DNA from 3 places in the Halomonas sp. ND22Bw genome. Region 1 is predicted to be linked to each of the others. Evidence: riboswitches for the same ligand, from Rfam matches in the RefSeq annotation. Region 1 holds a riboswitch; each other region holds the start of a gene.
What was found. Region 1 has a riboswitch for thiamine pyrophosphate ahead of tenA (thiaminase II). Riboswitches for the same ligand answer to the same signal wherever they lie in the genome.

Region 1 (4,199 bases):
GATCCACAACGAGGACGTCGAGCGGGTCGCCGCGGGTCTGGAGGCGACCTGCCGGGACCTGCCGCCGATCACCGAGCGCCGGCACATCGAGGCCTTCGTGCTCAGCGACAGCACCGACGAGGCCGTGGTGGCCGAGGAGAAGGCCGTCATGGCGGCGCTGCAGCGGCGGCTGTCCGGCCATTGCCGGCTGCACTACCGCCATCGCGACAGCAACGCCGGCCGCAAGGCCGGCAACCTCGGCGACTTCTGCCAACGCTGGGGGCAGCGCTACGACTTCATGCTGGTGCTCGACGCCGACAGCGTGATGAGCGGCGATACCGTGCATGAGCTGATCGCCCAGATGGAGGCCAATCCGCGCCTCGGGCTGCTGCAGACGGTGCCGATTCCCGTGCGCCAGGACAGCCTCTTCGGGCGCGCCAACCAGTTCGCGGCGGCGGTCTACTCGCCGATGCTGGCCGCCGGGCTGAGCTTCTGGCAGTCCGACGCCGCCAACTACTTCGGCCACAACGCCATCCTGCGCGTGGCGCCCTTCATCCGGCATGCCGGCCTGCCCGAGCTGCCCGGACGCCCACCGCTGGGCGGCGACATCCTCAGCCACGACTTCGTCGAGGCCGCGCTGCTGCGGCGCGCCGGCTGGGAGGTGCGCATGCGCACCGACCTCGGCGGCAGCTTCGAGGAGATGCCGAGCCATATCCTCGACTACGCCAAGCGCGACCGCCGCTGGGTCCAGGGCAACCTGCAGCACCTGCGCCTGCTGGGCGCCGGCGGCCTGCACATGGTCAGCCGGGTGCACTTCCTGTGCGGCGCTCTGGCCTACCTGTCGTCGCTGATCTGGCTGGCGATCCTCGCGGTCAGCACCGCCGATGCCCTGCTGCGCGCCCTGATCGCGCCCAACTTCTTCACCTCCGACGCCCAGCTGTTCCCGGACTGGCCGATCGCCCCACCCAACCTGATCATGCCGCTGCTCGGCGGCACCCTGGCGATGCTGCTGACGCCCAAGCTGCTGGGCGTAGTGCTGGCCCTGTGCCGAGCGCCGTCCCGCTACGGCGGGCGCGGCAGGCTGGTCGCCAGCGCCCTGCTGGAGGCGCTGTTCGCGATGCTGATCGCGCCGCTGATGATGGTCTTCCACAGCCGCTTCGTGATCGAGGTCTTCAGCGGCCTCACCGTGGCCTGGAACCCGCAGTCGCGCGAGGGGCGCGCCCTGCCCTGGCGCGAGGCGCTGCGTCACACCTGGCCGGGCAGCCTGGTCGGCCTCTGCTGGGCGGGCGTGACCTGGTGGGCCACGCCGACCTTCTTCTGGTGGCTGACGCCGGTATGGCTAGGGCTGATGCTAGCCGCGCCGCTGGTGCGCTGGAGCAGCAGCCTGACGATCGGGCATGGCCTGCGCCGGCGCGGCCTGCTGCTGGTGCCCGGCGAGACCGCCCCGCCGGCGGTGCTCGAGGCCGAGCCGGCGCCGCTGGATCTCGAGGCGGCCGGCGATCCCGCCGCACCGCCGGCCGAGCGGCCCTGCGAGATGCCGATCCAGTCCTTCGGCGGCGACTGGGCGCGGACGTCGAGCGCCGAGGCGAGCGCCGTCCAGGGCAAGTGATCGTCGCGGCGTCCGGGATGACGACAGGAGTGATGACAAGGGGGATGAGAGGGGTGTTCGTCGCCCGCCAAGCTGCTAGACTCGGCCCATTCGCTTGACGGGGTGCCGGTGGAACCGGCTGAGATGGCGCAGGTTCACGCTCGACGACGTTCGAGACAGAACCCAGCGCTGGTCCCGTGGAACCTGATCCGGGTGGGTGTGGCACGCGCCGCACGTGAACCGGCGTAGGGAATCAGGCGGCGGGCCGGCGCGCCCTCCTTGTGCCCCGGCTCTCCCTTCCCGCTTCCGCTACGCCCGTGCGCCCCCCCGGCATCCGCTCTCATCGGAATCGGAGGCAAGATGGGCCGTCGCTTCAGTGATCTCACCGCCGCCTGCCAGGCCGACTGGCGCGCCTACACCGAGCACGACTTCGTCCGCGCCCTGGGCGCCGGCACGCTCGAGGCGGACTCCTTCCGCCACTACCTGCAGCAGGACTACCTGTTCCTGATCCACTTCGCCCGCGCCTACGCCCTGGCCGCCTACAAGAGCCGCGACCTGGACGAGCTACGCCAGGCCTTCGACGGCCTGAAGACCATCCTCGACGTCGAGCTGGACCTGCACCGCGGCTTCTGCCGCGACTGGGGCATCGGCGAGGACGACCTGGCGGCGCTGCCCGAGGCCCGCGCCACCCTGGCCTACACCCGCTTCGTGCTCGACGCCGGCAGCCGCGGCGACCTGCTCGACCTGCGCGTGGCGCTGGCCCCCTGCCTGGTGGGCTACGGCGAGATCGCCAACTGGCTTCAGGCCCAGCCGTTCACCGTGCGCGGCGACGCCAACCCCTATGACGCCTGGATCGCCATGTATCAGGGCGACGAGTTCCAGCAGGCGATGCACGCCGAGATCGCCTGGCTGGACGCGCGGCTCAGTGAGGTGACGCCGGCGCGCTTCGACCAGCTGGCGCGACTGTTCCGCGACGCCACCCGGCTGGAGATCGACTTCTGGCAGATGGGCCTGGATCGCGCGGACTGATTTAGCGGCAAGCTGGCCGTTGAGACAGGAATCGCCGGGGAAGGCCTCCGAGGAGGCGCTGTGAATACTTCCCTGTACGCTACCGACGCCATCCCTGGCGTAGGACCTCCTCTTCGGCCTTCCCCGGCTCTGCGGCGAGCCCGGACCAAACAGACAACATGATGCAATAAGGCCCGCCACCACAGCGGGCACACCACGCTTGACGGGGTGCCGTTGAAGACGGCTGAGATCATGCGGCGCGAGGCGCCCAAGCATGGATCCCGTTGAACCTGAACTGGCTAGGACCAGCGTAGGGATCAAGCGACACGCGGCGGCGCCTCGGCGCCGGCCGCCCCTGTCCTCCCCGACGGTCCTCCCTGACGAACCATTCAAGCCAAGGGAGCACGACCATGAGCAAGACCGCCCATTTCCTCAACGAGAGCGCCCGCGTCGACGACGCCGCCGTGGCCCCGCTGCCGGGCTCGCGCAAGGTCTTCGTCGAGGGCTCACGACCCGATATCCGCGTGCCCTTCCGCGAGATCGGCCTGTCGCCGACCAAGACCTCCGGCGCAGATGAAGAAAACCCGCCACTGCTGGTCTACGACACTTCCGGCCCCTACACCGACCCCGAGGCCAACATCGACCTGCGCCGCGGCCTGCCCGAGCTGCGCCGCGCCTGGATCGAGGCCCGCGACGACACCGAGTTCCTCGACGGCCCGACCTCGGAGTACGGCCGGCGCCGCGCCAACGACCCGATGCTCGCCCCGCTGCGCTTCGAGCTGACCCGCACGCCCCGCCGGGCCAAGGCAGGGAAGAACGTCACCCAGCTGCACTATGCGCGCCAGGGCATCATCACCCCCGAGATGGAATTCATCGCCATTCGGGAAAACCAGAAGCGTCAGACGATGGGCAGCGAGGAGGTCGAGCGCCTCCTCGGCCACCAGCATCCGGGCGAGGCCTTCGGCGCCCGCCTGCCCGAGGAGATCACGCCTGAGTTCGTGCGCGACGAGGTGGCCGCGGGTCGCGCCATCATCCCCAACAACATCAACCACCCGGAATCCGAGCCGATGATCATCGGCCGCAACTTCCTGGTGAAGATCAACGGCAACCTCGGCAACTCGGCGGTCACCTCGTCCATCGAGGACGAGGTCGACAAGATGACCTGGGGCATCCGCTGGGGCGCCGACACCATCATGGACCTGTCCACCGGGGAGAACATCCACGAGACCCGCGAGTGGATCATCCGCAACGCCCCGGTGCCGATCGGCACCGTGCCGATCTACCAGGCGCTGGAGAAGGTCAACGGCGTGGCCGAGGACCTGACCTGGGAGGTGTTCCGCGACACCCTGATCGAGCAGGCCGAGCAAGGCGTCGACTACTTCACCATCCACGCCGGCGTGCTGCTGCGCTACGTGCCGCTCACCGCCAGACGCACCACCGGCATCGTCTCCCGCGGCGGCTCGATCATGGCCAAGTGGTGCCTCTACCACCACCGCGAAAGCTTTCTCTACGAGCACTTCGAGGAGATCTGCGAGATCTGCAAGCGCTACGACGTCGCCTTCTCGCTGGGCGACGGCCTGCGCCCGGGTTCGGTGGCCGACGCCAACGACGAGGCCCAGTTCGC
Region 2 (4,199 bases), on a different contig from region 1:
GGCGGAATGGCGGCGGCGGGGATCCTGTGGCGTGTCACTCATGGCGCGGCTCCTCCGTCAGGTCGGGATGACCTTCAGAGGGTGGCCGTCATCCGCCGGCCTGGCAACCGTTCAGGCCGTGCGCCGCACCGCGGCCGGGCGCCACCAGGCCACCAGCAGCGCCACCGCGCTGGAGGCCACGAGCGCGCCGAGGAAGGGTGGCAGGGTCGGCACCCCACCGGGGAAGCTCGCCGCCAGCAGGCCGTCGAGGGCACTGCCCGAGGCGACCCAGCCCGGCAGCACCGCACCGGCCAGCCCGGCGAGGCCGCCGGCCAGCGCCGCCACGGCGCTCATCCGCGCCCACAGCCCCAGCAACACCGGCACCACGATGGCCGCGCACAGCAGATCGGCGATCAGGAACAGTCGCAGCACCGAAAGCCCCTGAAGGGCGATCGCCACCACCGGCACCATCAGCGCCACGGTGACCCACCGCGACGCCCTGAGCGACAGGCCGCGACGGCCGCTGCCGGCCACCACCAGCGAGGCGATGCCGTTCTGCAGGGTGTCGACGCTGGAGGCCACCAGCGTCACCGCCAGCACCAGCGCCGGCAGCGCCAGCCAGCCCGGCGCCTCGGCGAGCAGCGCGAAGAACGGGATCGGCGGCTCGCCCAGCGACACGCCGGCCATGGCGGCCAGCATGCCGAGGCCGCCGACCACCGCCACCACCAGCACGGTGATGCCGCCGCCCAGCCAGGCGCCGCGCCCCAGCGCCCGGTCGTCCCGGGCCGCCCACACCCGCTGCCAGTAGCCCTGGTGGAAGAGGTTGGCCGCGGTCACCGCGATCACCAGCGTCAACGCCACGGACAGCGCATCGCCGGCGGGAATCGACGGCAGCGCGGCCTCGGCCGGCAGCTCGGGCAGCCGGGCCAGCGCCACGCCGCCCACCACCAGCAGCAGGGCCAGCAGCAGCCAGGCCTGCCAGCGATCGGTGGCCAGGCTCGCGCGCAGCCCGCCCAGCGCGGTGTAGAGCAGGGTCGCCACCGCCACGCCGACCACCACCAGCGCCACCGGCACGTCCGACAGCAGCCCGGTGATGGCGCCGATGGCAGTCAGCTCGGCGGCCAGGAAGCAGCCCATGTACAGCACCGAGACCAGCGCCACCCAGCGGCGGATGCCGGCGCCGAAGCAGGCCTCGGCGTACTCGCCGATGCTGCGCCCCTGCGGCAGGCGACGGCGGATGGCCGGGCCGAAGGCGCCGAGCACGAGAAACGGCAGCGCCGAGCCGATGGCATAGCCGGCCAGGCCCAGCGGGCCGACGAAGGCGCCGATCTCGGGCGGCGCGAAGAGGATCCAGGCGCCCATGCCGGAGGCCAGGAAGGAGAGCCCCAGGGTCGGGGCCGACTGGGAGTTGCGGGCGGTGACGTAGTCGTCGAGCGGGCCGTCGGCCCGGCGGGCACGCAGGCCCAGAACGGTGAAACACAGAAGCGCCGCGCCAAGCACGGCTGACGTCAGATAAGGCATGTCGCACTTCCTCCGCCGGTGTGAACCGGATCAGGTTCCAGGGTCAGCGACGCACGCTCTCTCAGCCCCGCCGATGCCGGCGGGACTCCCCTGGCGACAGTGAATGGATTGTAGTGGCGATCCTCAAGACAGGGCCAACATGGCCGATATCCGGATTGCCACGCCAGCATGACACATCCTTCCCGCCATTCGAACAACCAGCCCGGACCCCGCCATGCCGTTTACCGAAGCCAAGGAACACGCCCCCGGTTGCCTGCACCGGATCTTCGCCGAGCCCTACGCCGCCTTCGACAACGGCGTCCCCGAGCGCCAGCTGCACCTGCGCATCGCCCTCCAGGCGCTGCTGGAGGCGCCGATGCGCGAAGGGCGACTGACGCTCAGGGTGATCCACGGCTGGGAGAACGGCGGCTGCGCCCCCGAAGACCTGCGACATGGCGACCATGCGCTGGGCATGACGGCCGACCTGCGTGCGATCGCCGAGCGCTACCAGCAGGCGCTGGACCGTCTCGCCCCACTGCCGGGCGAGGCCGACAGCCTGCTCGCCGAGCCGCTGGCCGGTGCCATCGCCAGCGCCGAGGCCGACGGCCTCGAGGTCGACTCAGAGACTCGAGACAACCCGGCCCGCTGGCCGGCGTTTCCCCGCGGTCTGTCGCTCTATACCTTCTTCAAGGTCTATCACCGCCTGACCTACGGCGAGGACGAGGCCTACCGCTCGATCCGCTGCAATACGCCCGAGGGCAGCCGCGAGATCCACGAATTCCATCTGGAGGAAGGCGAATTCGCCATCGTTCGCCCCGCCGACGACGAACCCGGCGAGTGCGTGCTGGTGCTGCACGTGGGCCAGCTGGAACCGCTGAGCGAGCTGCTGGAGATGGCCCATATCCGCCCCTAGGCGATACCGTAGCGGGGCCTCAGGAGAATGCAGAAGCTTCCATGGAAGGGTCAGGATCGCCGGAGGCGTCATTGATCTTTAGCGCTTCGGAGGTGACCAGCGGCCCCCTACTCACCGCTGCCGTTCAAGGCAACAGCAGCTTGGCGGTGAGGTTGAGGGTGTCCGAGGCGCTCACCCCCTCGTCGTAGAAGTTGTGCTCATAGCTGGCCGTGAACTGCACCGGATACTCCTGAATCCTCACCAGCTTGTTGAGCGCAACGCCCAGGGGCAGGCTCACCCAATCATGCTGCTCCCAGTCATAGGTGATCGACATGTCGGAGGCCCCCGCCGACCAGCCATTCCCGAGGCTGTAGTTCACGATCGGCTGCACGATCGAGATATTCACGTCGCGGTAGTCGTCGTCTCCCGCCACCGTGAACACGTTCTGATTGAACAGCCCCCATATCCCCGAGGGTTGGCTGGCCACGAAGCCCACGGCGGGACCGAGCCCCCATTTCTCGGCGCTCAGGCCGTCTTCCCCGGTCGGCAACAGCGCGACCGCACCAACGCCGAATCGCCCCCATGAGCGGTCGAAGGTCACCAGGTCGAAGAGGGTCATGTCGGACCAGCCGCTCGAGTCATTCGGCGAGTCGGTCACGTAAGGCGCGGTGAGTCGGAAGATGTTGCTGGAGTCGCCCAGCGAGAACGGAATGGCGGCGCGGAACTGCATGCGGTTTCCGTCCTCGTCGTCGAGGTTGTGGTACCGGTAGGTGTAGAAGTCCTGCAGCTGGAAGGCCATGACGGAGGCCGTCGGATCGTTGGCTTCCGAGCCCAGGCCATCTTGCTGAGCGCTGGCGATCCCCGGGGAAAACATGGCAAAGAAGGTGGCGATCATCAGTGCATTTCGTGCAAGCATCCGTGACTCCCTGGGCTACGGTTTTCCTTCCCCACGCCCGGATAGGCATGCCCACAGCAGGCAGGCGCGTTTCATGTCCGCAGACGTGGCACCCGTGATGCCCCACGGATGGCCCGCAGGCGCACCTGCAGAGCCAAAGCCGAAGGAAACTCGCGAGGGGGGAAATCTCCCCCGGCCCCAGCAACGCTTACTGCCGCGAGACCCTGATGCGCACGGGGTCACCCGCCTCGCCGGCGAAGGGATCAACGTGCTCCGTACTGGTGAACAGCAGCTCGCCGTCGTGAACGATCCGTGCCCGCAGTCCGTAAGTCATGCGCTCGTCGATGGCCTGAGGGTCATAGACAAGCCGGAACGGATAGGGAGGCTGGGCGCCCTCGACGGTGTAGGTGTAGTCGGTGAGCACGGTGGCGGGTGCATCCGCGCGCGACTGATCCTCGAGGGTCACGATGACCTCGGCTCCCGGTGGCAGCGCCATGCGCTCGCGATACCACACCTCGCCGCTGATGACCCGCATCAGGGAGTTGTCCGGCTGCTGCATCGACGACTCTCCCGTCCTCTGTGGCTGACTGCATGCCGCCAGCAACAGGACGAGAGTGCCAATCATCCAGGGGCCGATCACTGCCGCGATTCCGTTTTTCGATCTCATTGATGACTCCTTCATGTACCAGGGCGAGGAAAAGACCCGACACCGCTGGCCGCGTCAGCCCGAACAGGCTCGTGACGCCAAGGCGGCTTCATTCCAGTTCGATACCACCTCAAGGTAGCAAGGTTTCGGCGTCCCGGTAGGGCGAGCGGGGAAACCGGCATGACACGGATCATGGAATCCCTCGCCGGCGCAGAACCGGCGCCCGGTCAACACGCGCCCAACCACGACGGCCCCGCCTCTCCCGAGGCAGGGCCGTCGATGACCGC
Region 3 (4,199 bases), on a different contig from region 1:
CGCGACGGCATCGAGCAGCGCATCCAGGGCCTGGATGCCGGGGCCGACGACTACCTGACCAAACCCTTCGAGGTCGACGAGCTCAAGGCACGGCTGCGCGCCCTGCTGCGCCGCAGCCAGGGCCTGGTCAGCAGCGAGCTGCGCCACCGCGGCGTGGTGCTCGACCCGGAGAACCGCCGCGTCACCTACCAGGGCCAGCCGGTCACGCTGTCGCGCCGCGAGTTCACCCTGCTGCAGGAATTCCTCAGCCACCCCGGCCACGCCTTCACCCGCGACACCCTGGCCCGCCTGCTCTACGGCTGGGACGAGGACGTGGAGAGCAACGCCATCGAGGTCCACGTTCACCACCTGCGCAGGAAGCTGGCCCCGGAGCTGATCCGCACCCTGCGCGGCATCGGCTACATCATGGACAAGGCCCCGGCGGACGAGGCCCCCGGGAACAGGATCCCATGAGCTCCATCCGCCGCCGCACCCTGGGCATCGCGCTGCTGGTGGTCGCGCTGTGCATGCTGGCGATCGGCGTGACCAGCTATCGCGACGCCGCCCGCGAAGTGGCGGCGCTATTCGACGCCCGCCTGGCCCAGCAGGCCCGGCTGATGGAAGGCCTGGTGCGCACGCCGCTGCCCGAGGCCCGGCGCGAGGCGCTGCTGGCGAGCCTCGACGACGCCCTGCGCCGCAACACGCCGGGCACCGACGGCGGCCACCGCTACGAAGGCGAGGTGGCCTTCCAGGTCTGGCGCGACGAGCTGCTGCTGCTGCGCTCCGCCGGCGCGCCGACCGCGCCGTTCACCGAGCGTCGTGCCGGCTACGGCGACGCGACCCTGGACGGACGCGAGTGGCGCGTCTTCGTCCTCGGCGACGACGACCTGCGGGTGCTGGTCGGCGAGCGCGGCGACGTGCGCGGCGAGCTGGTCCGGGGCATCGCCCTGCGCACCCTGGTACCGGACCTCGTGGGCCTGCCGGCACTGGCGGTGCTGCTGTGGTGGGCGATCGGCTGGGGGCTGCGGCCGCTGTCACGGCTGGCCGCCCAGATCGAAGCCCGCGACCCCCAGCGCCTGAACCCGCTGCCCGACGACCCACTGCCCCGCGAGCTGGCCACCATCGTCGGCGCCCTCAACGGCCTGCTGGCGCGGATCCGCACCCTGCGGGCCCGCGAGAAACGCTTCATCGCCGATGCCGCCCACGAGCTGCGCACCCCGCTGACGGTGCTCGACCTGCACGCCCAGAACGCCCTGGCCACCGAGGATCCGGCGGATCGGCGCGAGGCGCTGACCCTGTTGCGCGACGGCCTGGCCCGCGCCACCCGGCTGGTCGGCCAGCTGCTGACCCTGGCACGCCTGGACCCGGAGCAGGAAGGCGCCCCGGATCAGCGCATCGACCTGCTGCACGAGGTGCGCGAGTCGCTGGCCGAGCTGATGCCGCTGGCCACCGACCACGACCAGAGCCTGCACCTGGAGGCCGACGAGGGGGCCGACTGGGCGCTGACCACCGAGCCCGGCGCCGTCACCACCCTGATCAAGAACCTGGTCGGCAACGCCATCCGTCACTCCCCCGCCGGCAGCCGCATCGACGTGGCACTGACGGCGGAAGAGCGAGCGCTGGTGCTGCGGGTGGACGACAGCGGGCCCGGCATCCCCGAGGACGGCCGCCAGCAGGCGCTGGCGCGCTTCCACCGCGGCGGTGCGGGGGCCGGGGCCGGCCTCGGGCTGTCCATCGTCGACCGTCTGGTACAGCGCCACGGCGGCCGCCTGACGCTGGGCGACGCCCCCGGTGGCGGGCTGCGCGTGAGCGTGCGGCTGCCCCGCGCCTGACACGGCATCGTCATGTCGCTCCCTTAGCGTTGGTGTAAGCCGACTTTAAGCCAACGCCGTTACGGTGGTGGGCTGGATCGCCCAACGACAACCGGAAAGGAGACATCGACATGCACGCCATGCCCCCGACCTCTCTCGACGCCGCCCTGCGCCGCCCCCTGTGGCTGGCCCTGGGCGGCGTGCTGCTGCTCGTCGTCGAATGGCTGATCAGCCCCTGGGGCGTGGGCAGCCTGCCACTGGCGCTGGTCGCCCTGGCCGCCGGCGCCGCCTTGCTGCTTCGCCCCCTGAACGCGGCGCTGCGCCTCGAACCCGAGGAGGAAGGCAACGGCATGACCGCCGATCTCCAGACCGTCTCCCAGGCCAGCCTGCTGACCCTGGCCGTGCTCCAGCTGGCCGCCTGAGGCGACGCCCGCCGGCTTTACATGCTCCGGGCGAAGAGGGATAGTGAGGCCCGACGACAGGGGCGCCGGGGCGATGATCCGCCGCGGCTGAGAGGCACCCTCACCACCTGACCCGGATAATGCCGGCGGAGGGAGTCGTGCCGGCTCCCTGCGCGGCCGCGCCTCCCGTCGCCAGGAGGCCCGATGCATTCCCTCGATCCCGCGCCGCATCTGGCGCGCGTGCGCCGCACCACCCCGCTGGTTCACAACATCACCAACCACGTGGCGATGAACTTCATGGCCAACGCGCTGCTGGCGCTGGGCGCCTCGCCCGCCATGGTCCACGCCCGCGAGGAAGCCGCCGAGTTCGCCGGCCTGGCCACCGCCCTGACGCTGAACATCGGCACCCTCTCGCCCCACTGGCTCGACGCCATGGACGCCGCCGCCCGCGCCGCCAATGACGCCGGCACGCCCTGGGTGCTCGACCCGGTGGCGGTGGGCGCCACCCGCTTTCGTCGCCAGGCCGGCGCCCGGCTGCTGGCGCTGGGGCCGACCGCGATCCGCGGCAACGCCTCGGAGATCTTGGCGCTGGCCCGACAGGGCGGCGGCGGGCGCGGCGTGGACAGCACCGACAGCGCCGACAGCGCCGAGCGCGCCGCCGTGGCGCTGGCCCGCGAGCATGCCACCGTGGTGGCGGTCACCGGCGAGGTCGACCTGGTCACCGACGGCCGACGCCTGGCGCGGGTCTCCGGCGGCCATGCGCTGATGCCTCGCGTCACCACCATGGGCTGCGCCCTGACCGGCGTGGTCGGCGCCTTCCTGGCCGGCGCCGAGGACCCGTTCGCGGCCACCGTGGCGGCGCTGACCGCCTACGCCGCGGCCGGGGAGCTCGCCGCCGAGACCGCCGCCGGCCCCGGCAGCTTCGCCGTGGCCTTCCTCGACGCCCTCTACGGCCTCGCCCCCGACACCCTCGCCACGCCGCTGGCCGACCGTATCCACCTGGAGCTCACCGATGCGCCTTGATCTGTCCCTCTACCTGGTCACCGACCCCGAGCTGTGCGCCGACCACGGCGTGGAGCAGACCGTGCGGGACGCGGTACGCGGCGGCGTCAGCCTCGTCCAGCTGCGCGACAAGCACGCCGCCGACGCCGAGCTGATCCCGCTGGCCCGGCGCCTGAAGGCCGCCCTGGCCGGCAGCGGCGTGCCGTTGATCATCAACGACCGCCTCGAGGTCGCGCTGGCCAGTCGGGCCGACGGCCTGCACATCGGCCAGGACGACGGCGAGGTCGCCGATGCCCGTGCCGCGCTGGGCCCGGACGCCATCCTCGGCCTCTCGGTGCAGACCCACGAACAGCTGGCACGGCTGGACGCCGGGCGCCTCGACTACCTGGGCCTCGGCCCGGTGTTCGCCACGGCCACCAAGCAGGACCATGCCGCGCCGCTGGGCTTCGGAGGCCTCGCCGCGCTGGCCGCCGCCAGCCCGCTGCCCACGGTGGCGATCGGCGGGCTCAAGGTCGAGCACGTCGAGGCGGTACGCCATGCCGGCGCCGATGGCCTGGCGGTGGTCTCGGCGATCTGTGGCACCCCGGACCCGGAGGCCGCCGCCCGCGCCTTCCCGCCCTTCCACCGCTGACGCCTGGACGGCCATCCCCGAACGCAGGCGGCCCCGCGCGAAAGAGCGCGGGGCCGCCGGGTCGCCGATGCGACCTGCGTCACAGGGAAGGCCGCCGGTTCAGCGCGACGCGCCGCTCCTGATAGGCGATGGCCAGGCCGCTGGCGATGATCAGGCTGCCGCCGGCGAACACCCAGGGATCCGGCATCTCGCCCCAGAAGCCCCAGCCCAGCAGGGTCGCCCACAGCAGCGCCGTGTAGTCGAAGGGCGCGGCGATGGCCGCCGGGGCGTAGCGAAAGGCCTGGGTGATCCCCACCATGGCGCCGACGCCGAGCACCCCGGCGGCCAGGAAGCCCAGCCAGTGCAGCGGCGCCGGCGTCTGCCACACCCAGGGCA

Region 2: another riboswitch for thiamine pyrophosphate. It lies ahead of CVH10_RS07990 (sodium:solute symporter); the one in region 1 lies ahead of tenA (thiaminase II).
Region 3: another riboswitch for thiamine pyrophosphate. It lies ahead of thiM (hydroxyethylthiazole kinase); the one in region 1 lies ahead of tenA (thiaminase II).

The regions. Positions count from the first base shown of each region.
Region 1 covers NZ_PXWD01000005.1:173,626-177,824, forward strand. The annotation lists gene mdoH (glucans biosynthesis glucosyltransferase MdoH) at 1-1,588, shown strand, start outside; TPP riboswitch at 1,677-1,837, shown strand; gene tenA (thiaminase II) at 1,928-2,596, shown strand; TPP riboswitch at 2,790-2,909, shown strand; gene thiC (phosphomethylpyrimidine synthase ThiC) at 2,986-4,199, shown strand, end outside.
Region 2 covers NZ_PXWD01000004.1:202,564-206,762, reverse strand. The annotation lists gene ilvD (dihydroxy-acid dehydratase) at 1-42, opposite strand, end outside; gene CVH10_RS07990 (sodium:solute symporter) at 112-1,500, opposite strand; TPP riboswitch at 1,490-1,602, opposite strand; gene CVH10_RS07985 (hypothetical protein) at 1,715-2,392, shown strand; gene CVH10_RS07980 (hypothetical protein) at 2,517-3,266, opposite strand; gene CVH10_RS07975 (YbaY family lipoprotein) at 3,475-3,825, opposite strand; gene CVH10_RS25605 (hypothetical protein) at 3,881-4,051, shown strand.
Region 3 covers NZ_PXWD01000003.1:24,993-29,191, forward strand. The annotation lists gene CVH10_RS05230 (response regulator transcription factor) at 1-453, shown strand, start outside; gene CVH10_RS05235 (ATP-binding protein) at 450-1,811, shown strand; gene CVH10_RS05240 (hypothetical protein) at 1,922-2,212, shown strand; TPP riboswitch at 2,261-2,363, shown strand; gene thiM (hydroxyethylthiazole kinase) at 2,396-3,214, shown strand; gene thiE (thiamine phosphate synthase) at 3,204-3,824, shown strand; gene CVH10_RS05255 (DMT family transporter) at 3,904-4,199, opposite strand, start outside.